3 regions of the Promicromonospora alba genome follow, and region 1 is predicted to be linked to each of the others. Evidence: predicted binding sites of a transcription regulator. Region 1 holds the regulator's gene; each other region holds the start of a gene.
The links. Region 1 encodes LexA, which represses DNA repair genes until DNA is damaged. Its sites were predicted from a motif close to TCGAACANNTGTTCGA; they were not measured.

Region 1 (7,764 bases):
GTGATGCGGCGCTCGGGTGTCGCCTCGTCGTCACCACACTCGGTGTCCGCGACACGCGACTCGAGCCACGCGCGCACGTCAGCGTCTGCGGACAGCAGGTGCCGACCGACCTTGTGGGCGCGGGGCCCCTGACCGTGCTTCCGCCAGGTGTAGATGGTCGCGGGCGTGGTGCGCAGGACCGTGCACAGCTCCTCGAGGGTCCACATCGGTGTGCGATCCATTGGCTTGTCGTGCGAGGCGCTCATGTATCTGAGGTGCGCCAACGGCGCCGACAGTGTCGAGCATCCGTAGGCACTATCGGTCATTCCCGAGCGTTCAAACCGTGTCACGAACTGTGTCATCGCGGGTCATCTATCCCTTTGCTAGGCGCCTCGCGAGACAACAAAAGCCGCCGACCAGGTCAGATACCTGGTCGACGGCCTCGGCCGAACAGTCTCAGCCGGACTTGCGGCGGAACATCTTCTGGACTGGGCCGGTCGTCTCCGAGCCGTGCACCGCACCAGTGTTCACATCGCCCGCGGAGGTCCGGCTCCGAGCCGCATTCTTGCGGTCCAGAGCTTCCTTGAACTTCGCCTTCGCGTCCGTGCTCGGCGCTGTCGCGACCTTGGGCTCTTCAGCACCCTTGGTCTCGGCTGCCTCGGCATTGGGCTTCTCGTCCGTCACACCGATCACCTCCTCTTGTTCCGGGGGTCCCTCGATCGGGTCCGTCGTCGGCCCCAGCCTGCACCACGGCACAGCCAGGTGCCAACATTTTTGGATTCCACCCAGGCTACGGCCGACGACGACGCGCCCGGCCGCGCAGACTCCCTATGCCTGAGCGGCCGCCCGCTCGGCGCGCTCCGCACGGAGCGAGGTGATCGCGCTCTCGAAGTCCTCGAGCGAGTCGAACGCCTGGTAGACGCTCGCGAACCGGAGGTACGCCACCTCGTCGAGCTCGCGGAGCGGGCCGAGGATGGCGAGGCCCACCTCGTACGCGTCGATCTCCGCGCTGCCGTTGCTCCGCAGGGTCTCCTCGACCCGCTGGGCCAGGATCGCGAGGTCGTCGTCGCTCACCGGGCGCCCCTGGCACGCCTTGCGCACACCCGCGGCGACCTTGTCGCGGCTGAACGGCTCTGTGGCGCCGGAGCGCTTGACCACGGACAGGCTCGCGGTCTCCACGGTGGTGAACCGTCGGTTGCAGTTCGGGCACTGCCGTCGGCGCCGGATCGACAGGCCGTCGTCGGCAGTCCGCGAGTCCACCACGCGCGAGTCGGCGTGGCGACAGAACGGGCAGTGCATGCTCACTCCTGCGTGGTCGACCATCGACCGGAGGCCTCCGGTCGCGCCCCGACCGTAAGCGGGCAAACCACCCCCTTGCAACATAGCCGCAACATTCGTCGGCGAATCGAGGCCTTTCGTCACTCCTTGGGCAGGAGCAACAGCTCCCCGACGCGCAGCGTGCCGGTCGACATCTCGTTCAGGTCCTGCAGCCTGCCGACCGCGTGTCGCACGTCCTCGCCGGGTCTCGCGATCTCCTGGGCGAAGCCCCAGAGCGTCTCTCCCGGCTGCACGGCGTGCACCCGGACCTCGGTGGGTTCACCCGGGGAACTGGCGACCGCCGTCGCCCCCCACGTGATCATCGGAGCGAGCAGGAGCATGGCGAGCAGCACGAGGACCACCCGGCCGCGCCGCGTGAGCCGGAGGCCGGCCAGGCCGAGCCGGCCGGCGAGCGTGCGCCCTTCCACCGGGATGTACGCACGGACCGCAGCCGGTCGGGCCGCCGGCACGAACGCCCGGCCATACGACGGCGCATACGCCTGTTCATACGTCGGGGTGTACTGCCGCAGCGGGATCACGTCCCCCATGGCCCCTCCTCGAATGAGTGACTGAGCTTCTGTCGTTCATACAAGCGTTCGTCGAACGCCCGTACCATTGTGTAGCACGGGACACCGTCCATGTCGAGACACGCTCGAACATTCGTTTGAGCCGAGCGCGTTTGTGACCTAGAGTGGGTAGCGCACAGGAGAACATTTGTCGGAACGGGAGGGGCACGGGCATGACGGGACGGGACGGGACCAGCGACACGAGAGCCGTCGACACGGCAGCCTCCGGCGTCGCCACGCTGGACACGCCAGCCGACAAGGCGGTCGCTGACGTGCACACGATCTCGCCGACTGACCGCCTCACCGAACGGCAGCGCTTGGTGCTGGACACGATCCGGCAGTCGTTCGAGACGCGGGGCTACCCGCCGTCGATGCGCGAGATCGGCGAGGCCGTCGGGCTGGCCAGCCCGTCGAGCGTCAAGCACCAGCTCCAGATGCTCGAGAAGAAGGGCTTCCTGCGCCGCGACCCCAACCGGCCGCGCGCCATGGAGCTCGTGGAGCCGATGGCCGAGCAGGTCGACAAGCCGACGCGCGGCGAGATCCACTGGCCCGAGCCGCGCCGCAGCGGCCAGGTCCACTGGGGCGGCTCCGTGCCCGACGACGCCAGCACCCCCCCGCCGTCGTATGTGCCGCTCGTGGGCCGTATCGCTGCCGGTGGCCCCATCCTTGCCGAGCAGGTCGTCGAGGACGTGTTCCCGCTCCCCCGCCAGCTGGTGGGCGACGGCGAGCTGTTCCTCCTCAAGGTCGCCGGCGACTCGATGGTCGACGCCGCGATCTGCGACGGGGACTGGGTGGTCGTACGGCAGCAGAACGTCGCCGAGCAGGGCGAGATCGTCGCCGCCATGATCGACGGCGAGGCCACGGTCAAGACGTTCAAGCAGACCGACGGTCACGTGCTGCTGCTGCCGCAGAACCCGGCCTACGAGCCGATCCCCGGCGACGAGGCCCAGATCCTGGGCCGCGTGGTCGCGGTGCTGCGCAGCCTGTAACGAGGTTCGCGAAGTAGAGCGCCTGTCCGCCCTGCGCAACGCTCAGCGTGCGTAAGGCGGACAGGCGCTCTACTTCGCGGTCTCCTCAGAAGCCGAACTGCCTCTGCACGGCCCGCACGCTCTCCGCCGACGCACGAAGGCCGGCCAGCTCGTCGTAGGACATCGGCACCCGCATGTTGGCCGTGACACCCCGCCGGTCCACGAGCGACGGCACGGACAGGCACACGTCGCTGATGCCGTGGTAGTCGTCCAGCAGCGAGGACACCGGCATGATCCGGCCCTCGTCGTTGAGCACCGCCTCGATGATGCGGGTGGCGGCCAGGCCGACGGCGTAGTTGGTGGCCCCCTTGCCCGCGATGATCCGGTACGCGGAGTCGACCACCTCGTGGTGCACCTCCGTACGCACCGCCGCGTCGAGCGGCGGGTTACCGCCCAGCGGCTCCCAGTCGAGCAGCGGCACACCGCCGATCGACGCCGAGCTCCACAGCGCGATCTCCGAGTCGCCGTGCTCCCCGGCGATGTACGCGTGCACGTTCCCCACCGCCACGCCGCAGCGCTCGGCGAGCACCACGCGCAGCCGGGACGAGTCGAGCACCGTGCCGCTGCCGAACAGCCGCTCGCGCGGCAGGCCGGAGATCTTGAGCGCCGCGTAGGTCACGACGTCGACGGGGTTGGTCACCATGACGTACGTGGCGTCCGGCGCGACGTCGACCAGGCCGGGCAGGATCTTGCGCATCAGGCCGATCGTTCCCTCGGCGAGGTCGATCCGGGTCTGCCCGGGCTTCTGCTTCGCCCCTGCGGTCACGACCACGACGTCGGCGCCCGCGCACACTGCGACGTCGTCCGAGCCGATCACCTGCGCCTGGGGCGTGAACATGAGGCCGTGCTGGAGGTCGAGCACCTCGGCCTCGACCTTCGCCCGGTTCACGTCGTGCAGGGCGATGGTCCGCGCCGAGCCCCGCGCCAGTGCGGCGAAGGCCAGCGTGGAGCCGACCGCCCCGGCGCCCACGATCGCGAGCTTGGTGGTGCGGGCGCCGGAGGACGGCGCGGCCGGGATGTCCGAAAGGGCTGCCATGCCCCCAGGTTAGGTGTCGAGCCTCGCCAGCGCGGCACGGACCAGCGCCGAGTCGGTCGTCGGCCAGAACCCCGGCATCGAGCGGGTCAGGAACGACGCGTAGCGGGCCGTCGCGAGGCGGGGGTCGAGGACCGCCACCACTCCCCTGTCGTCCATGCTCCGCACGAGGCGCCCGGCGCCCTGCGCAAGCAGCAGCGCCGCGTGCTGCGCGGACACCGCCATGAACCCGTTACCGCCCGCCTGCTCCACCGCCTTGGCGCGTGCCGCCTTGACCGGGTCATCGGGGCGCGGGAACGGGATGCGGTCGATCAGCACGAGCTGGCACGACGGGCCCGGCACGTCCACGCCCTGCCACAGGGACAGCGTGCCGAACAGGCAGGCCTCCGGATCCTCGGCGAACTCGCGCACGAGGGTGGGCAGCTGGTCGTCGCCCTGCGCCAGGATCGGGAAGTCCAGCCGCTCCCGCATCGCCTCCGCCGCCGCGTTCGCCGCACGCCGGGACGAGAACAGGCCGAGCGTGCGGCCGCCCGCGGCGGTGATCAGCTCCGCGATCTCGTCGAGCTGCGCCTCCGTCGTCGGCTCGCGGCCCGGCGCCGGGAGGTGCCGGGCGATGTACAGGATGCCCTGGCGCGGGTAGTCGAACGGGCTGCCGGCGTCGAGGCCGTGCCACGGCGGGGCGTCCTCGCCCTTGAGGCCGAGCGTGCCGGCCACCGCGTCGAACGTGCCGCCCAGCGCCAGCGTGGCCGACGTGAAGACGCCTGTCGCCTCCCCCAGCAGGTGCATCCGGATCAGGCCGGCCACGTGCAGCGGCGCCGCATGCAGCCGCGTCACGTTGTCGGCGAACCCGCCCCAGCTGTTGTCCGGGCGCGAGCACCACAGCACGTCGGCGGTCGTGTCCTGGAACGACATGCGTTCCGCCGTCTCGAAGAGCTGCAGCATGGCGCCCTGCGCCATCTTCAGGCCGGGCTCGGGCTGGGCCGGAGCCTGTCCCTTGCCGCCGCCCGCCTCCGGCTTCAGCGTGCTCAGCACCTCGCGGGCCGCGTCGCGCACCGCGCCGACCGCCAGGCGCAGCTCGTCGGGCAGGCCGTTCGGGAACCGCTCGGCGGGGGCCGTGACCAGCAGCGTTCCCAGTGCCTGGGCGGCGGCGTCCAGCGAGTCGGTGTTGGTGCCCGCGTGCCGCCGCGCCAGGCGTGCGGCGTTCTCGACCGAGGCCATGGACAGGTCGACCGTCGCCGAGGACGTGACCCGGTCCGTGAGCTCGTGCGCCTCGTCCACCACCACGACGTCGTGCTCCGGGAGGATGCCCGGGCTGCCCGTGGCCGCGATGCCGAGCATCGCGTGGTTGGTCACCACGACGTCGGCCTCCCGGGAGGCGGCCCGCGCCTTGTCGGGGAAGCATTCGGCGAGCATCGGGCACTTGCCGCCCAGGCACTCCATGGCGGTGACCGAGACCTGCCGCCACGCCCGGTCCGGCACGCCCGGCACGAGGTCGTCGCGGTCGCCCGACTCCGTCTCGTTCGCCCACTCGTGCAGGCGGCGGACGTGGTCGGCGAGCGTAGCTCCGTCGTCCCTGCGCCGTCCGCGAGCGCCGCCGGAAGCCGCGGGCTCCTCGGTGCGCGGGTGGTCCTCGCCGCCGGGCAGGTCGAACAGGGTGGGCTCGTCGGCGGGGTAGCCGCCGCCGACCTTGTGCACGCAGAGGTAGTTGTGCCAGCCCTTGAGCAGTGCGATCTTCGGTTCGCGCGGGAGCTGCGGCGTCACGGCCTTGGCGACGAGCGGCAGGTCGCGCGTGATGACCTGCCGCTGGAGGGCCAGGGTTGCCGTCGAGATGATGACCTTGCTGTCGGCGGCGACCGCGTGCCGGACGGCGGGCACCAGGTAGCCGAGCGACTTTCCGGTGCCGGTACCCGCCTGGACGAGCAGGTGCTCGCCCTTCTCGATGGCCTCGCCGACCGCCACGGCCATGCGGTGCTGGCCGTCCCGGCGCCCACCGCCCAGCTCACCGACGGCGAGGTCGAGAAGCTCCTCGACATCGGGAATGTCGGTGGTCTGGGGAGGGGCGTCGGAAAGGCTGGTCACGCGTTCGATCCTAGGCCGGACCACCGACATGCACCCCATCTCGTCCACAGGTGCCGGCGGCCGGCCGAGGGGTTATCCCTTGACCGCGCCGCCCAGCCCTGCGCCGCTGAGGAACAGGCGCTGGAAGGCGAGGAAGAGGGCGATCGGCAGCACGGTGGAGATCGCGAGCGCCGCGAGGAACACGTCGAGCTCCAGGTACGGGGCGATGGCGGGCAGCCGGACGGAGAGCGGCTGGTTCTGCGGGTCCGGGAGCACGAGCAACGGCCAGAGGTAGTCCTTCCAGGCGGCGATGACGGCGAACACGGAGACGACGCCGAGGATCGGCTTCGACATCGGCAGCACGATGCTCCACAGCAGCCGGAAGGGTCCGGCGCCGTCGACGCGCGCGGCCTCGAAGATCTCGCGCGGGAGGCCGTCGAAGAACCGCTTGACGAGCAGCACGTTGAACGCGCTGGCGCCCATGGGCAGCCAGACCGCCCAGAAGGTGTTGAGCAGGCTGATGTGGACGATCGGCACGTCGAGGATGGTCAGGTACAGCGGCACGAGGAGCACGACGGACGGCACGAAGAGCGTCGCGAGCACGAGTCCGAAGATCACGTTGCCGTACCGGGGCCGCAGCACCGACAGCACGTAGCCGCCGGTCGTGGCGACCAGGATCTGGAAGAACCAGGCCCCCAGCGCCACGATCAGCGTGTTGACGAAGTAGTGGTCGATCTCGGCCCGGTTCCACGCCGTGGCGAGGTTGGCCCAGTCGATCCCGGTGGGGAACAGCCCGAGCGGCTCGCGCAGGGTCTCCTGCGTAGGGGTGACGGCGGCCTTCGCGAGCCAGAGGATCGGCCCGAGCCCGACGACGACCAGGGTGATCAGCAGGCCGCCCTGCAGCACGCCGAGGGAGGTCCGTACGCTCGGCCGGCGCCGGTCGTGGGCCGAGACGATGCCGCGTTCGATGGTGGCTGCCATGTCAGCTGCTCCAGGGTCGGGTCACGCGGAAGTACACCGCGGAGAGGACTGCCAGGACGCCCGCGAGCATCAGGCTCAGGGCGGTCGCGGCCCCGTAGTTGCCGCCGAGGCTGCTCCCGAACGCGTAGTCGTAGATCAGCATCAGGATCGTGAGGGTCGCGTTGTTGGGGCCGCCCCCGGTGAAGAGGAACGGCTCGAGGAACACCTGCGAGGTGCCGATGATCTGCAGGATCAGCGTGATGAAGAGGACGCCGCGCAGCTGCGGCAGCGTCACGTGCCAGATCTTGCGCCAGACGCCCGCGCCGTCGACCTCCGCGGCCTCGTAGAGCTCGGTCCGCACCCCGACGAGCGCGGCGAGGTAGATGATCACCGTCCCGCCCGCCGCGGCCCAGGTCGCTTCGAGGACCAGGGACGGCATGGCGCTGCCGGCGTCCTGCAGCCAGGGGTACGGGCCGAACCCTACCCAGCCCGCGATGGTGTTGAACACGCCGGTGTCCGAGGCGTCGTAGAAGAACTTCCACAGCAGCACCGCCACGACGGGCGGCACGACGACGGGCAGGTACGCCAGCGCGGAGAAGAGTCCCCGCATCCGCCGCACCTCGCTCATCAGTACCGCGGCGGCCAGCGGCAGCGGGTACCCGAAGACGAGCGCGAGCAGGGCGAACCACAGCGTGTTCTGGACCGCCTTGCCCAGCAGCGGGTCCTGCAGCACGAACACGAAGTTGTCGAGCCCCACGAACACGGGGGCGGTGACGAGGTTCGTCTCCTGGACGCTCATGACGAGCGCGCGGCCGATCGGGAA
Region 2 (7,764 bases), on a different contig from region 1:
TGGCGGGCTGGGACGGACAGGTCCGGCACCTGGGCGAGCAGTTCGACGACTGAGCCACACGTAGAATGATCAGTTGTGAGTACACCGACCATCGGCGTCCTCGCCCTGCAGGGCGACGTCCGTGAGCACCTGACCGCCCTGGAGTCCGTGGGCGCGCACGCCGTGTCCGTGCGGCGCCCGGCCGAGCTGGCCGCCGTCGACGGGCTCGTGCTCCCCGGCGGGGAGTCCACGACCATCGACAAGCTGCTGCGCATCTTCGAGCTGCGCGACCTGCTGCAGGCCCGGATCAAGGAGGGCCTGCCGGTGTACGGCTCGTGCGCCGGGATGATCCTGCTCGCCGACCGGATCCTGGACGGCACCGCCGACCAGCAGACCGTCGGCGGCATGGACGTCGTCGTGCGGCGCAACGCGTTCGGGCGGCAGGTCGACTCGTTCGAGACGGACCTGGATCTCGTCGGCATCCCCGACGGCGGTCCGGTACGCACCGCGTTCATCCGCGCCCCCTGGATCGAGGAGGCCGGGCGCGACGTCGAGGTGCTGGCACGCATCCCCGCTGTGGATACGCAGGGCCGTCCTGTGGCGGCCGCCGGTAGGATCGTCGCAGCACGGCAGGGTCCGCTGCTCGCCACCGCATTCCACCCCGAGATCACGGGGGACACGCGAGTGCACGGGTTGTTCGTCGGCATGGTTGCGGGCGGCTGAGCGCTTTCCCCGCTACCGTTCGACGCCATTGAAAGAGCCATCGGAAATGCAAGGAGTCAGGTAGAGGCATGTCAGGTCACTCAAAGTGGGCCACGACCAAGCACAAGAAGGCCGCGATCGACGCCAAGCGCGGCAAGCTCTTCGCGAAGCTGATCAAGAACATCGAGGTCGCGGCGCGCACCGGTGGCGGCGACCTCGCCGGTAACCCGACGCTGTTCGACGCGGTGCAGAAGGCGAAGAAGTCGTCGGTTCCGAACGACAACATCGACCGCGCACTGAAGCGTGGCTCGGGCGAGGGCGCCGACGCCGTCGACTACCAGACGATCATGTACGAGGGCTACGGCCCCAACGGCATCGCCGTGCTGGTGGAATGCCTCACCGACAACAAGAACCGCGCCGCCTCCGAGGTGCGCCTGGCGTTCAGCCGCAACGGCGGCAACCTGGCCGACCCGGGTTCGGTGTCATACCTGTTCTCGCGCAAGGGCCTGATCGTGGTCCCGAAGGGCGACGGCGTGGGCGAGGACGAGGTCATGCTCGCCGCGCTCGACGCCGGCGCCGAGGACGTGACGGACCAGGGCGAGGTCATCGAGGTACTCACCGAGGCCACCGACCTGGTGTCGGTGCGTACGGCCATCCAGGAAGCCGGCATCGAGTACGACTCCGCCGACGTGATCTTCCACCCGTCCATGCAGGTCGAGGTGGACGTCGAGGGCGCTCGCAAGATCCTGCGCCTCATCGACGCGCTCGAGGACAGCGACGACGTGCAGAGCGTCTTCGCGAACTTCGACGCGAGCGACGAGGTCATGGCAGCCCTCGACGAAGAGGAGTGACATCACCGCTGGTCGGGCCCGCTTCGTAGGTCCGGCCGCACCCTTTGGTCGAGCCTGTCGATACCCCGCCCGGCGTCATGAGAACCTGACGCCATGCGCGTACTAGGGGTCGACCCGGGCCTGACCAGGTGCGGAATCGGTGTGGTCGACTCCTTGCCCGGGCGCCGGGCGCGGATGGTCGCGGTCGGCGTGATCCGCTCGGAGCCGGAGCTGTCCACCGACCTGCGGCTGCTCAAGATCGCCGAGGGCCTGGACATGTGGCTCGACGAGCACGTGCCCGACGTCGTCGCGGTCGAGCGGGTGTTCGCGCAGCACAACGTCGGCACGGTGATGGGGACCGCCCAGGCAGCGGGCCTGGCCATGGTGGCCGCGGCCCGCCGGGGCGTGCCCGTCGCCCTGCACACGCCGTCGGAGGTGAAGGCGGCGGTGACCGGTTCCGGCCGCGCCGACAAGGCCCAGGTGACGACGATGATCACCCGCATCCTCGACCTCGACGAGGCACCGCGGCCCGCCGACGCCGCCGACGCGCTGGCCCTCGCCGTCTGCCACCTGTGGCGCCCTGCCGGCGCGCTGCAGGGCGGCGACCGGCACGAGCTCACCCCGGCGCAGCGCGCCTGGGCCGCCGCGGAACAGGCAGCGAAGCAGCGCCCCCGCCGCTAGCCCTGCCGGCCCCGCCCGGGTGCGGGTGCGTGCAGCTGCCGCCGGCGGCGTGGTGCGGGGGACCGGGTGGTCCGGCTTGTTAGGGTCGTCGCACGACTGTTCGAGTGGGTCTCGACGAGCTGGATCGCCGGGGCCCCATCCACGACCCGAGAAGGGGGACCCCGTGATCGCCTCGCTGACGGGAACCGTGGCCCATGTGGGCCTGGACCGCGCGGTGGTCGACGTCGGCGGCGTCGGCTATCTCGTGCACGCCACGCCCACCACGCTGGCCACGCTGCGCGTCGGCGAGACGGCTGGCGTCTCGACGAGCATGGTGGTCCGCGAGGACTCGATGACGCTGTACGGGTTCGGCGATCCCGACGAGCGCGACGTGTTCGAGGTGGTGCAGACGGTGTCCGGCGTCGGGCCACGCCTGGCGCTCGCGATGCTCGCGGTGCACACCCCGGACGCGCTGCGCCGGGCGGTCGCGGGTGAGGACCTCGCCGCGCTGACCCGTGTCCCGGGCATCGGCAGGAAGGGCGCGCAGCGCATAGTCCTCGAGCTGGGGGACCGGCTCGGGCCGCCGTCGGGGGCGCTCGCCGGAGCGGGCGCGGCGACCGAGCCCGCCGCGAGTGCGGGCGACCACTCCGAGCGCGTGGTCGAGGCCCTGGCGGGTCTCGGCTGGCCCGCCAAGCAGGCCGACGACGCCGTGGCGAAGGTGCTCGCCGACGCCGGGACCGACGCGATAGCGGCCGACGAGGTCGCGACCACGCTCCGTGCCGCGCTGCGCCTGCTGGGAGGACACCGTGGCTGAGGCCCCGGCAGGCTCGACCACCGGCATGGACTACTCGGACACCGGAAGCGGCTCGGCGGGCGAGCGGAGCCGCATCGTCGCGCCGAGCGCCGACGAGATCGAGCGGGCCGCCGAGGCCGCGCTCCGGCCCAAGCGGCTCGACGACTTCGTCGGCCAGCGGGTGGTGCGCGACCAGCTCTCCCTCGTGCTGCAGGCAGCGGTCGCGCGCGGCAACCCGCCCGACCACGTCCTGCTGTCCGGCCCGCCCGGTCTCGGCAAGACGACCCTGGCGATGATCATCGCGGGCGAGCTGGAGGCGCACATGCGGCTCACCAGCGGCCCCGCGATCCAGCACGCCGGCGACCTCGCCGCCGTCCTGTCCTCGCTGGAGGAGGGGGACGTGCTGTTCATCGACGAGATCCACCGCCTGGCCCGGCCCGCGGAGGAGCTCCTGTACGTCGCGATGGAGGACTTCCGGGTCGACGTCATCGTCGGCAAGGGCGCAGGCGCCTCGGCGATCCCGCTGGCGCTGCCCCGGTTCACCGTCGTCGGCGCCACCACCCGCTCCGGCCTGCTGCCCGCCCCGCTCCGGGACCGCTTCGGCTTCACCGGGCACATGGACTACTACTCGCCCGAGGAGCTGGAGCGCGTGATCCTGCGTTCCTCCGGGCTGCTCGGCGTACACCTGGAGCACGCGGCGGCCCACGAGATCGCCGGCCGCTCGCGTGGCACCCCTCGTATCGCCAACCGCCTGCTGCGCCGCGTGCGCGACTGGGCGCAGGTGCGCGGCGACGGACGCCTCGACCTGCACGCCGCGCGGTCCGCGCTCGAGGTCTACGAGGTAGACCCCATCGGCCTGGACCGCCTCGACCGCGCGGTGCTCACGGCGCTGTGCACCAGGTTCGGCGGCGGACCCGTGGGCCTGTCCACGCTGGCCATGACCGTGGGCGAGGAGGCGGAGACGGTGGAGACCGTCGCCGAGCCCTATCTCGTGCGCGAGGGCCTGATCGGACGTACCCCGCGCGGCCGCGTGGCGACCTCCGCGGCCTGGGAGCACCTGGGGCTCACGCCTCCCGCGCAGTCGTCCCCGGGAACTTTGCCCGAGCCCTGACGTTGATCACGTGGCGCCCCCCGCGGGGGCACCCGAGGATCCGGCCCCGGCACTACACTGGGTTGGATCCTCGTCGAACGTGCGCGACATACGAGCGCTGCTCATCCGACACCGCAATCGAACAGGGACCCTTACCGTGGAAATGCTCATTCTCGTCGCGATCCTCCTCGTGGTGATGTTCTTCATGTCCTCCCGCACTCGCAAGCAGCAGCGCGAGGCCGCGGAGTTCCGAAACAACCTCACGGTCGGGACCAAGGTCATGACCGCCTCCGGCATGATCGGCACCGTCCTCGACGTCGACGACGAGACCGACCAGGTGACCATCGAGTCCTTCCCGGGCAGCCCCACCACGTGGCTCCGCGCCGCGATCTCGAAGAAGATCGAGGAGCCCCTCGCCGACGACGCGGACACCGATGACGCGTCCGATGAGTCCGAAGTCACAACGGACGGCGAAACGGCAAGTACGATCAGCCCCGACACGAAGGACGTTCCCGACGACCTGTCTGAGCTGGACACCGCCAAGCGCGAGTACCAGGAGCAGCAGCGGCGGGACGCCGAAGCAGACGGTAAGTGACGGCCGCGCCGTCCGGTAACCCCGGGCGGCGCCGAACCCGCACCGGACGTATCCCGGTGCGCACACGAGAAGAGACAGACGTTGGCGACTGACACCCGGCGCTCGCGGCCGGTTCGCACGATCGTGCTCCTGACGATCTTGACGATCCTGCTGCCCTTCGGCGCCCTCTTGGCTGGTTGGCAGTTCGACGGAAGGTCGGGCGACAATCCTGATGGAGCGAGCCTGGCCCCTGGCCTGGCCCTCGACCTGCAGGGCGGCACCCAGGTCATCCTGAAGGCCGTCACCTCCGACGGATCCGAGATCACCCCGGAGGCGATGGAAGAGGCCATCGGTGTCATCCGGCAGCGTGTCGACGCCAACGGCGTCACCGAGGCCGAGATCGCCAGCCAGGGGGCCGACCAGATCGTCGTCGAGATCCCCGGCAAGGTGGACCCGGCGACCGTCGCGCTGATCTCGCAGGCGGCGCAGATGAAGTTCCGCCCGGTCCTGACGATCGGCAGCCCGGTTGCGACCGTGCAGCCCTCGGCGAGCCCCTCCGCGTCCGGCGACGGTGCCGACGCGGCCGCGGGCGACGACGCCGCGGCCGAGGACGCCGCGGCCGCCGAGCCGACCAAGGAGGAGATCGCCGAGCAGGAGAAGGCGATCGAGTCGGCGACGGACCCGTCCGACCTGGCGCAGATCACGCCGTCGGTCCAGGCCGCGTTCGACGCGCTCGACTGCACCGACCCGAAGAACCTCCAGGGCGGCGGTGGTGACAACCCGAACCTGCTGCTCGTCACGTGCGACCAGACCGGTGCGGCCAAGTACATCCTCGGCCCCGTCGAGGTGGACGGCACCGACCTGACCTCGGCCACCTCGGGCCTGCAGCCGGGCGCGAACGGTTCCGTCTCGAACGTCTGGGGTGTCAACCTCGACTTCAACGCCGACGGCACCACGAAGTTCCGTGAGACCACCACGCGCCTGACGCCGCTGGAGCCGCCGCGCAACCAGTTCGCCATCGTGCTGGACGGCCTGGTCGTCTCCGCGCCGAGCAGCAACGACCCGATCACCAACGGGCAGGCCAGCATCTCCGGCTCGTTCACCCGCGACACGGCCGCCACGCTGGCCAACCAGCTGAGCTTCGGTTCGCTCCCGCTCACCTTCGAGGTCGAGGGGCAGAACACGATCTCGGCCACGCTGGGCTCCGAGCAGCTCCAGCGAGGTCTGTTCGCCGGTCTGATCGGTCTGGCGCTGGTCGTCGTCTACTCGCTGTTCCAGTACCGCACGCTCGGTCTGCTGACCGTCCTGTCGCTGGTCGTGGCCGGTGCGATGACCTACGTGGTGATCGCGCTCCTGAGCTGGGGGATGGGCTACCGCCTCTCCCTGCCCGGTATCGCCGGTCTGATCGTGGCCATCGGCTTCACGGCGGACTCGTTCATCGTGTACTTCGAACGTATCCGTGACGAGCTACGTGACGGGCGCACGCTGCGGCTCGCCGTCCAGCGTGGCTGGCTCCGTGCGCGCCGCACCATCTACGCGGCCAAGGCAGTGAACCTGCTCTCCGCGGTGATCCTGTACTTCATGACGGTCGGCGGGGTGCGCGGCTTCGCGTTCACGCTCGGTCTGACCACGATCATCGACGTCATGGTGGTCATCTGGTTCACCCACCCGGTCATGGAGCTGCTGGCCAAGGTGCCGTTCTTCCGTGACGGCCACAAGGCGTCGGGCCTCTCGGCCGACCGCCTGGACGTCGCGCCGCGGTACCGGGGCGCCGGTCAGTTCTCCGGTCCGCAGTCCGCCGTCTCCGACGCCCCCGTCGCCGACGCGCCGGACCGTGAGCGTGAGCTGGTCTCGGCTCAGTCCGTGAGCAAGGCGCCACGTGTCGCCGAGGACGGCCGCAGGATGACTATCGCGGAGCGGCGTGCCGCCGAGCGCAAGGCTGCCGCCGAAGCGGCTCAGAACGAGGAGAAGCACTGATGGCTCGCGGCGGCTTCGCCCAGTGGGGCAACGACCTCTACACGGGGCGTCGGTCCTACCCGATCATCCAGAAGCGGCGGGTCTGGTTCTCGATCGTCGGCCTCTTCTCGGTCGCGTCGATCCTCGTGCTCGTGTTCCAGGGCCTGAACCTCGGTATCGACTTCCGCGGTGGTTCCGAGTTCACCGTCTCGGGCACGTCCAACACGGACCAGGACATCGCGATCGACACCGTCGCCGAGGTGGTGCCCGGCCATGAGCCGCACGTCACCCAGGTAGGTGGGGACGGCGTCCGCGTCCAGGTGTCGCAGCTCGACAACGACCAGACCACCGCGCTCCAGAACGCACTGGGCGAGGCCTACGGCGTGGAGACGTCGGAGGTCACGGCGAACTTCATCGGCCCCACCTGGGGTCAGTCGGTGAGCATGCGGGCCCTCTGGGGCACCGTCGCGTTCGTCCTCGCCGCGGCGGTCTTCATGGCCATCTACTTCCGGGCGTGGCGCATGTCGGTCGCGGCCATCGTCGCGATGCTCCTGGACGTCCTGGTCTCGGCCGGCGTGTACGCGGTGATCGGCTGGGAGGTCACGCCGTCGACGATCATCGGCTTCCTGACCATCCTGGGCTTCTCGCTCTACGACAAGATGGTCGTCTTCGACAAGGTCCGCGAGAACTCCGTGGCCCTGACCGAGCAGACGCGCAGCACCTACGCCGAGCGCGCCAACCTCGCGGTGAACCAGACGCTGGTCCGGTCCATCAACACCTCGGTCGTGGCACTGCTGCCGGTCGCGGGCATCCTCTTCGTCGGTGGCTTCCTCCTGGGGGCCGGCACGCTGAAGGACATCTCGCTGTCGCTGTTCGTGGGTATCGCGGTGGGCGCGACGTCGTCCATCTTCCTCGCCACGCCGCTGGACGTGGCGCTGCGCGAGGGCGAGCCCAAGATCGCCGCGCACACCAAGAAGGTCATGGACCTGCGTGCGGGTCTCGTGGCGGAGGGTGCCGACGAGAGCATGCTGGCCGCCGCGGCGTCCGGTTCCGCGCAGCTCGTTCCCGGGCATCACCAGGGACATACCGCTCAGCCCAAGCGTCGCCGGTAGGCTCCGCTTCGTGGCAGACGACATGACCGACGTCGCCCTCTCCGGCCTGCTGCCGGAGAGGGCGACGC
Region 3 (7,764 bases), on a different contig from region 1:
CGGTTGGCCCGGACGGCGACCAGGGCGCGGGCATGGGCGGCTTCGGCCTGGTCATCCCGGAGGGTGCCGAGAACCCCGACGGGGCCTGGGAGTTCATGAAGTGGTGGACCACGCAGCCGGCCAACGGCGTCGACTTCGCGAAGATCTCCGGCTGGATCCCCGCGAACGTCGAGGCCGCGAACGACCCGTACTTCACGGAGGACGACAGGTACCAGGCCTTCATCGAGACCATGGAGTACGCCGAGGTGCGCTCCAACATCCCCGGCGCCTCCGACGTCGAGGGCAAGGCGCTCATCCCCGCGCTGGAGAAGTTCCTCGGCGGTGAGACCGACGCGCGGACGGCGCTGGCCGAGGCCCAGGAGCTCGGCGACCGCATCCTCGCCGACAACGCGCAGTAACACCGGACGCAGTAACACCGGACGCAGTAGCCCGACGCGCAGTGACCCAAGGAGCCACATGACGACCCCGAACCCCTGGCCGGACCGCGCCGACCTGGCGCAGCGCAGTCTCGACCACTTCTTCGGCACTGCCGAGCCGCAGCTGCTCGACAACACCTACCCGGTCGGGGACAACTCGACGTTCAACTACTGGTGGCTCGCCCACGTCATCGACGTGCGCCTCGACGCGTTCGAGCGCACCGGGGACAAGGCGTGGCTGACAGCGGCGGAGGCGACGAGCGCCAACCTGCGCGGCCGGAACGGGGAGTCGTTGTTCAACGACTACTTCGACGACATGCTCTGGTACGCGCTGGCCCTGGAACGGCTGGCGCGTGCCACCGGGCGGCAGGAACCCCTGGACGACGCCCGCGCCCTCTGGGAGCACGTCGTCGAGCACGGGTGGAACGAGACGCTGGGTGCGAGCGTGGCGTGGCGCAAGCAGCAGCTGTACTACAAGAACACGCCGGCCAACGGCCCGTTCGTGATCCTGTCCGCCCGCCTGCACCAGCACGACCCCGACCCGCGGTACCTGGACCACGGCGTCGCGGCGTTCGACTGGATCGCCGCGACGCTCGTGGGGCCCGACGGGTTCGTCGAGGACGGCATCAACCGCGAGGGCGACGGCCGGATCGACACGCAGTGGCGCTTCACCTACAACCAGGGTCTGTACATCGGGGCGGCGGTCGCGCTCGACGCGGTGGTGCACGAACCGGAGCTCGTCGCCCGCGCGCTGCGCACGGCCACGACGGCGCTGCGCGAGCTCGCGCCCGACGGCGTCGTCGGCAGCGAGGGCGGCGGGGGAGACGAGGGCCTGTTCAAGGGCGTGCTCTACCGCTACCTGGGCACGCTCCTGGGCCGGCTGGGCACGACGTCGCCCGACGCCGCTCCGCTGGTCGAGTTCGTCCGCACGAGCACCGACCGGCTGTGGGAGACGAGCCTGCGGGACGGGTACCTGCTGGCGGGCGGCGACTGGCGCCGTCCGGCCGAGCTGCCGGTGTTCTACTCGACCCAGCTGAGCGCGGTCATGGCGCTCGAGCTGCGCGCGTCGCTCGAGGCGCGGTGATGACCTGCCGCATACGGCGGGCCATGCTGGGTTCAGCGGAATCATTGGTCATACTGATTGGCCACGTCCGACCGGTGAAGGGGCATCAGTGAGCCAGCCGCTCTACCTCGAGGTGTACGAGAAGCTCCGTGACGCCATCCATGCGGGCACCTATGGTGTCGGCGACCGGATGCCCGCAGAGGCGGAGCTGACCAAGCAGCTGGGGGTCAGTGCCATCACGCTCAAGCGGGCGATGGACCTGCTGCGCGCCGACGGCTACATCACGCGCCGGCCCCGGCTGGGCACCGTCGTCGTCAGCGAGACCGCCACGAACGCCGTCAGCACCGGGAGCGGGCCCACCCCGCTGATCGGGTGCGTGCTGACCGACTTCGACGACACCTTCGGCACGCGAGTGCTGGCCGGGCTGCTCGACGCGTCCAGCACGGTCGCGAACCTCGTGGTCAAGCGCAGCCTCGGCAACCGCGAGGCGGAGGACGACATGGTCCGGGCGCTGGTGGCCGACGGCGTCCAGGGGCTGATCCTTGAGCCGAGCTCGTCGCAGTACGTGCCCCCGGCGGTGCTCGAGCTGATCACCCAGTCGTTCCCGGTAGCCATCGTGGACCGCGTGTTCGACGGCGTCCCGGTGTCGTCGGTCTGCTCCGACAACGTCTCCGCGGGCCGCCAGGCCGCCGACGTCCTCTTCGCCGCGGGATACGACCACGTCGGGCTGGTGTCGGCGGCGAGCACCGTCTCGACGGTGCAGGACCGGCTCGACGGCGTCGTCGCCGCGCACGCGACCCGGCACATCCCGTTCGACCCGGCGCACCAGTTCCGCCAGGTCCGCTCGACGGTCCCCGGGAGCGGCGTCGCGCCCGACGACGACATCGCCGAGCTCGAGAAGTTCCTCGCCACCAACCCCGGCCTGACGGGCCTGGTCGCGACCGAGTACAACATCGCCGTCCTGCTGCGGGAGGCCGCGCAGCGGGCCGGCCGGACCGTCCCCGGTGACCTCGGCATCGTCTGCTTCGACCACCCGGACGCGTTCTACGACAAGGCGCGCTACCGGTTCACCCACATCCGGCAGGACGAGTCGCGCATGGGGCACGAGGCGGTGGACCTCGTCCTCGCCCAGATCCGCGAGGTCGGGCAGGTCACCAAGGTCACGCTGCCCACCGAGCTGGTGCCGGGGAGCTCGACGCGCTGAGGTAGTTCCTCGTCTGCCGAGCCGGATGTCCCGGCATCGACCGCTGACACTCGCTCAGAACGGTGGTTCATCGGGTTGAGTTTCGGCTGTCGCGTGGGTCGAGTCGGTCGATTGGTTCGGTACGGTGCCGGGTTCTGTGGTGGTGTAGGCGCGAGGTAGGCGTTGCCCGGTCAGGGCGCGCAGGGTCAGGTCGTGACTGGTGTCGGGGTCGATGTCGTCGATCTCGATGTGGGTGTCCAGCACGGTCGGTGGCCGGGTCTGCGTCCGGCCTGTCGGGGTGGTCCAGGTGGTGACCCCGGTCGCAGGGTCGCGGACGACACCCCACCCGGCGTGGGTCTTGAGCAGGTGGTGCTTGCGGCACAGGGCGTGCAGGTTCTGCGCGCGGGTCTGCCCGGGAGCGTTCCCCGTGCCCGTGCCCGTGCCCGTGCTTCTGTTCTGGTGCTGGTGGTCGAAGGGTCGGATGTGGTCGAGGTCGCATCTGCTGGCGGCGGTGTCGCACCAGCCGAAGGTGCAGGTCTCGTCTCTGGCTTCGATGGCTGCGCGGAGGACTTTGCCAGGTTGGTAGGTAGTGGTGGAGTAGTCGGTCAGGATTCCGGTGACGGGGTCGGTGAGCAGGCGTTGCCAGGTCGCGTCCTGCGCGATGATCCGTGCGGTCTCGGCCGGGATGGGGCCGAACCCCGCCAGGTATCCTGGGGCGTCGTCCAGGCCGAGCAGCGCGGTGGCGGGGATCGTGACCCGGACCACGGGTCGGGTGGGCGTGATCCGCACCGGCCGCACGATCTGCTGCACGACGATCTGCTGGACGGGTGTCTTGCCGCCGCAGGTGCATACCGGCACGTCCGTGGCATCAGACGCCGCCGTGCCGAGGCCGGCGGCGTTCGTGTCGCCGCTGCTGGAGCCGGCAGCGCCAGTTGTGTCCGTGTCCGTGTCGGTGAGGCGGTCGGCGGGCAGGATGCGGCCGGTGATGATGCCGGTCAGGGAGTCGGCACGGAGTTGTCCCAGGGTGCGGTCCTCGCCGGTGGTGTGGCGGAGCTGGTGGGCCATGTCGTCGATGACGCCCCAGACTGCCGCTGCGTCGGTCGCGGGCAGGTACGCGGACAGCCAGCCCATGTCGTTCTCCGCCCGGTCCACCTGCACACTGCGGCGGGCCGTCTCTGCCTTCGCTGTCTGCGCGGCGCCGTGCCGGTTCTTGGCGAACGCGAGCATCTTGTTCCGTAGCCACCTCCACGTCCGCCGGGGCGCCAGGGGCAGGTATCTCTGGATCGCTTCGGCGCGTTCGGTCACCGTGAGCTGCGCGGCGGACCGCAGCAGGGTGTGCGCCTTGCGCACATCGATCCGCCCCGCCACCAACGCCTGGATGACGGTGGGGTGCTGGGTACCGGACTCGGCCCGGACCACGACCTCCACGGCCTCGGGCTCGGTCACGACGAGCTCGCTGGTGACCTGCCCGACCAGCGAGCTGTGTGCCAACGGGTGAGTTTCCCGCGCGGCACGCTCGGCGACGACCCTCGCTTGCAAGCCCGCGGACCAGGACTGCAACCGGCCCAACGCCATGACCAGATCGCCCAGAGCGTCGTCCGACAGGTCGCCCAGCAGACCGTTCTCCAAGTCGGTGACCTCGGCCACCACCCGCGCCACCTGCACGCCCGGCGCCCCGCTCAACGCCGTGCGCAGGGTCTCGACCGGCCACAACACGATCGGTACGACATCCGGCGGCCAGTCGGGCGGTGGTCCGCCGGGTGGCCCGTCCAGGGCAGCGCTCGCGTCCGCATCCCAGGCGGGCAGCACATCGTCGAGCGGCGTCACATCGTCGAATGGCGCGTCGTCGGGTACCGCCTCGTCGTCGCCAGCTCTGGAACCACCGGCCAGGAACGCGTCGTACCGGAGCGCGCCGTGCCCGCCGTCGTCACACCGTTCTCCGCTCATGCGAGCACACCTCCTCCACTCTCATCGCCAACCATAAGTGTATGGATACGCCTCATTGCTGCGGACGTTTGTTCGATCCTATGCGGAGCCACTGACACCCGCCCGGCCGTCTGCCACCCGCGTACGGACATGGGGACAGGGGGCTTACCGGTATGCCATGCCATTTTCGGCGAGATCGGACAGATGGGTGCATTGCGCCTTTTACTAATGTACGTTTTGAGGTGAATCCGGGTGCAACGTCGCGCCCGGGGGAGGAGCACACCTGATGCCGCGTCGGATCCGACTTGTCCTGATCGCTCTTGCCGTGGTCGTCGGCCTCCAGCCGGTCGCCGCCGTCCAGGCCAGCCCGCCTCCGCAAGCTTCGGTGGCCGCCGGCTCGACCGATACGCGCGCGGCCGACGAGAGCGCGACCGCCGTGGCCCGTGCCCGGGTCGCCACCGAGGTGCTGCTGGACTCCTACGACGAGCAGAAGGCGTGGTTCCCGTCGAGCTGGTGGAACTCCGCGGTCGCCCTGCAGATCATCGGCGACTACATGGAGCGCACCGGGGACCGGAGCTATCTCGACGTGCTGGACCACAGCTTCGAGACCAACAAGGGCCCGTTCCCGGCCGGGGAGCGCTCCACCGACGAGATCTACGGCAACTTCACGAGCCGAGCCATCGACGACGCCGGCTGGTGGGCCCTGAACTGGGTGACCGCCTACGATCTGACCGGCGACCAGAAGTACCTCGACATGGCGGGCACCATCGCCGACTTCATGCACGGGTTCTGGGACCCGAGCACGTGCGGCGGCGGGATCTGGTGGAACGAGGAGCGCACCTACAAGAACGCCGTCACCAACGGCCAGTGGATCCGGCTGACGGCCGAGCTGCACAACCGCATCCCCGGCGACACCGCCTGGCTGAGCCGGTCCCGGGAGGCCTGGGACTGGTACGCCGCCAGCGGCCTGATCAACTCCGACGGCCTGGTCAACGACGGGCTGACCGACGCCTGCGCCAACAACGGCGACACGGTGTGGAGCTACAACCAGGGCCTCGGTATCGGCGCGGCGCTGGAGCTGTACCGGGCGACAGGTGACGCCGAGCTGCTCGCCGCCGCGCGGCGCCTGGCCGATGCGGCGCTCGGTTCCGACGCGCTGACGACGGAGGGCGTGCTCACCGAGTCCTGCGATCCGCTCGGCCGTACCTGCGACGACAACCAGAAGCAGTTCAAGGGCATCTTCATGCGCTACCTCACGGAGCTGGCCGACACCACCGGCGACGCGCGCTACGCGCAGTTCGTGGACCGGCAGGCGGCGACGATCTGGGCGAACGACCGCGACTCCGCCGAGCGGCTCGGCCTGCGCTGGTCGGGCGTTGGCACCGCGGCCTCGCCGAACGTCTTCGACTGGCGCACCCAGGCCAGCGCGCTCAGTGCGCTGATCGCCGACGTTCCCCAGGACGCGCCGAGCCGGTCGCTGTCCGCGACGATGTCGCCGACGCAGCTGGTGGTGATGCCGAGCCCTGGGGCCACGTCGTCGGCGCGGACCGACGTGGAGGTGGCCGCGACGTCGGAGGGACGCCGGCCCGTGCGGGCCGACGTGCGGGTGAGCGGTCCGCGCGGCTGGACCGTCGATCCGGCCCGGAGCCGGGTCCGGCTGGTCCCGCCGGGCGACGGCAGGCCCGCGCGGGCCAGCATCCCACTGGACGTCACGGTGCCCGCGAACACCCCGGACGGCAGCTACCCGCTGACCGTGACGGTCACCGCGAGGCCCGGCCTCAGCTACACCACGCGGGTCACGATCCAGGTGGCGAGCACCATCGACTTCGACGCCGGGTCGACGCAGGAGCTCGCCTGGCTCTGGGACGCGGGCGGCTCAGGGCTGAGCCACGTCGGGAGCCGGTTCGCCGACGGCACCAGCCACTTCGTCTACCGGTTCCCGTTCCCCGCCGAGGCCACGTCGGCCGAGGCGACCCTGACGATCGACAACCAGTACGTCGTCCAGGTCGGGCCCGACGGCGAGAGCTGGACCACCGTGCTGACCGAGGACGAGCCGATCAGGGACAGCTCCAACAAGGCCGACCACACCCTCGACCTGACGCCTCACCTCGGCCCGGACAAGGCCGTGTACATCCAAGTGACCGACGCCTTTCCCGAGGACGGCTGGGGCGGCGGGGTCTACCACGTCGCGGCGGAGTTCGGTACGTCCTGACTGACCTGGCCGCCATCCGGTCGGCCCGGTGACGGGCCCCGGATGGGGTCAGGCGGCCTGGGGTGCCGGGTGGCCCGTCGGGTCGGCCGGGTCTGCCGGTCCGGCCGGCACGGGATCCCAGCTCGGCGCAGGTTCCACCGGCCGGACGCAGTCCAGGGCGTGCACCAGCATGTCCGGCGTGATGCCGCCGCGCACGTCGTCGTGCTCCAGGGCCGTCATGACCTGATCGGCTGCCACACGCATCGGGACGTTGGCCTTGTCGGCGGCGTCGAGCAGGATCTGGGCCGCCTCGTCGTCGTCGACACGCTTGGCCACGACCACGAAGCTCTTGGCTCGCTCGATCATCGCCTCGCCCACGAGGGCCGGTGACACGACGTCGTCCACGCGGCTCGGCGAGCTGCTGTCGAACTCGAGGCCGCCAGCGGCACCGTCGGCGAAGGCGGTTCGAGTGTTGTCGATGAATCCCATGTGAACCTCCCAGATCCGCTGCGGACCGGGAGCCGCTTCATGACTCCGACGCTTCGAGCATAGAGCACTTCGGACGATTCGGACAGGCCCTCGTTGCTCGCGGGTATTCGGCAGTATGGGGGCATGACCGAATCAGATGTCAAAACAGCCGTCGCCGAGGTCGAGGCCCAGGAGGCCGAGCTCGTCCTGACCACGTTCACGCACGACGAGGCCTGGCGCCTGGGTTCCCGGCTCGTCGAGCTGGCGACCGAGCGGGACCTGCCCGTCGTCGTCGACATCCGCAAGGGCACGCAGCAGGTGTTCCACGCGGCGCGGCCGGGCACGACGCCCGACAACGACTCCTGGATCAAGCGCAAGGTGCGGGTCGTCTACCGGTTCGGGGCGTCGTCGTACCTGGTGGGGCTGCGGTCCAGGGCGAAGGGGACCGACTTCAACGCCGACCAGGGCCTGCTGTTCCAGGAGTACGCCGCGCACGGCGGAGCGTTCCCGGTGCGCG

Region 2: a site for LexA is predicted at 2,281-2,296, ahead of ruvA (Holliday junction branch migration protein RuvA). Genes of this name have one in related genera too.
Region 3: a site for LexA is predicted at 4,670-4,685, ahead of ACFO6V_RS01455 (HNH endonuclease signature motif containing protein). Genes of this name have one in related genera too.

The regions. Positions count from the first base shown of each region.
Region 1 covers NZ_JBHSFI010000005.1:197,996-205,759, forward strand. The annotation lists gene ACFO6V_RS15870 (helix-turn-helix transcriptional regulator) at 1-221, opposite strand, end outside; gene ACFO6V_RS15875 (DUF5302 domain-containing protein) at 436-663, opposite strand; gene nrdR (transcriptional regulator NrdR) at 808-1,278, opposite strand; gene ACFO6V_RS15885 (LysM peptidoglycan-binding domain-containing protein) at 1,398-1,844, opposite strand; gene lexA (transcriptional repressor LexA) at 2,036-2,851, shown strand; gene ACFO6V_RS15895 (L-lactate dehydrogenase) at 2,937-3,926, opposite strand; gene ACFO6V_RS15900 (ATP-dependent DNA helicase) at 3,936-6,032, opposite strand; gene ACFO6V_RS15905 (carbohydrate ABC transporter permease) at 6,075-6,962, opposite strand; gene ACFO6V_RS15910 (carbohydrate ABC transporter permease) at 6,964-7,764, opposite strand, start outside.
Region 2 covers NZ_JBHSFI010000003.1:164,550-172,313, reverse strand. The annotation lists gene ACFO6V_RS05985 (NUDIX hydrolase) at 1-53, shown strand, start outside; gene pdxT (pyridoxal 5'-phosphate synthase glutaminase subunit PdxT) at 76-702, shown strand; gene ACFO6V_RS05975 (YebC/PmpR family DNA-binding transcriptional regulator) at 771-1,532, shown strand; gene ruvC (crossover junction endodeoxyribonuclease RuvC) at 1,626-2,192, shown strand; gene ruvA (Holliday junction branch migration protein RuvA) at 2,356-2,985, shown strand; gene ruvB (Holliday junction branch migration DNA helicase RuvB) at 3,011-4,075, shown strand; gene yajC (preprotein translocase subunit YajC) at 4,218-4,649, shown strand; gene secD (protein translocase subunit SecD) at 4,731-6,605, shown strand; gene secF (protein translocase subunit SecF) at 6,605-7,696, shown strand; gene ACFO6V_RS05940 (adenine phosphoribosyltransferase) at 7,719-7,764, shown strand, end outside.
Region 3 covers NZ_JBHSFI010000001.1:301,863-309,626, reverse strand. The annotation lists gene ACFO6V_RS01470 (ABC transporter substrate-binding protein) at 1-398, shown strand, start outside; gene ACFO6V_RS01465 (glycoside hydrolase family 76 protein) at 457-1,500, shown strand; gene ACFO6V_RS01460 (GntR family transcriptional regulator) at 1,589-2,683, shown strand; gene ACFO6V_RS01455 (HNH endonuclease signature motif containing protein) at 2,738-4,609, opposite strand; gene ACFO6V_RS01450 (glycoside hydrolase family 76 protein) at 4,875-6,800, shown strand; gene ACFO6V_RS01445 (ANTAR domain-containing protein) at 6,849-7,268, opposite strand; gene ACFO6V_RS01440 (heme-degrading domain-containing protein) at 7,392-7,764, shown strand, end outside.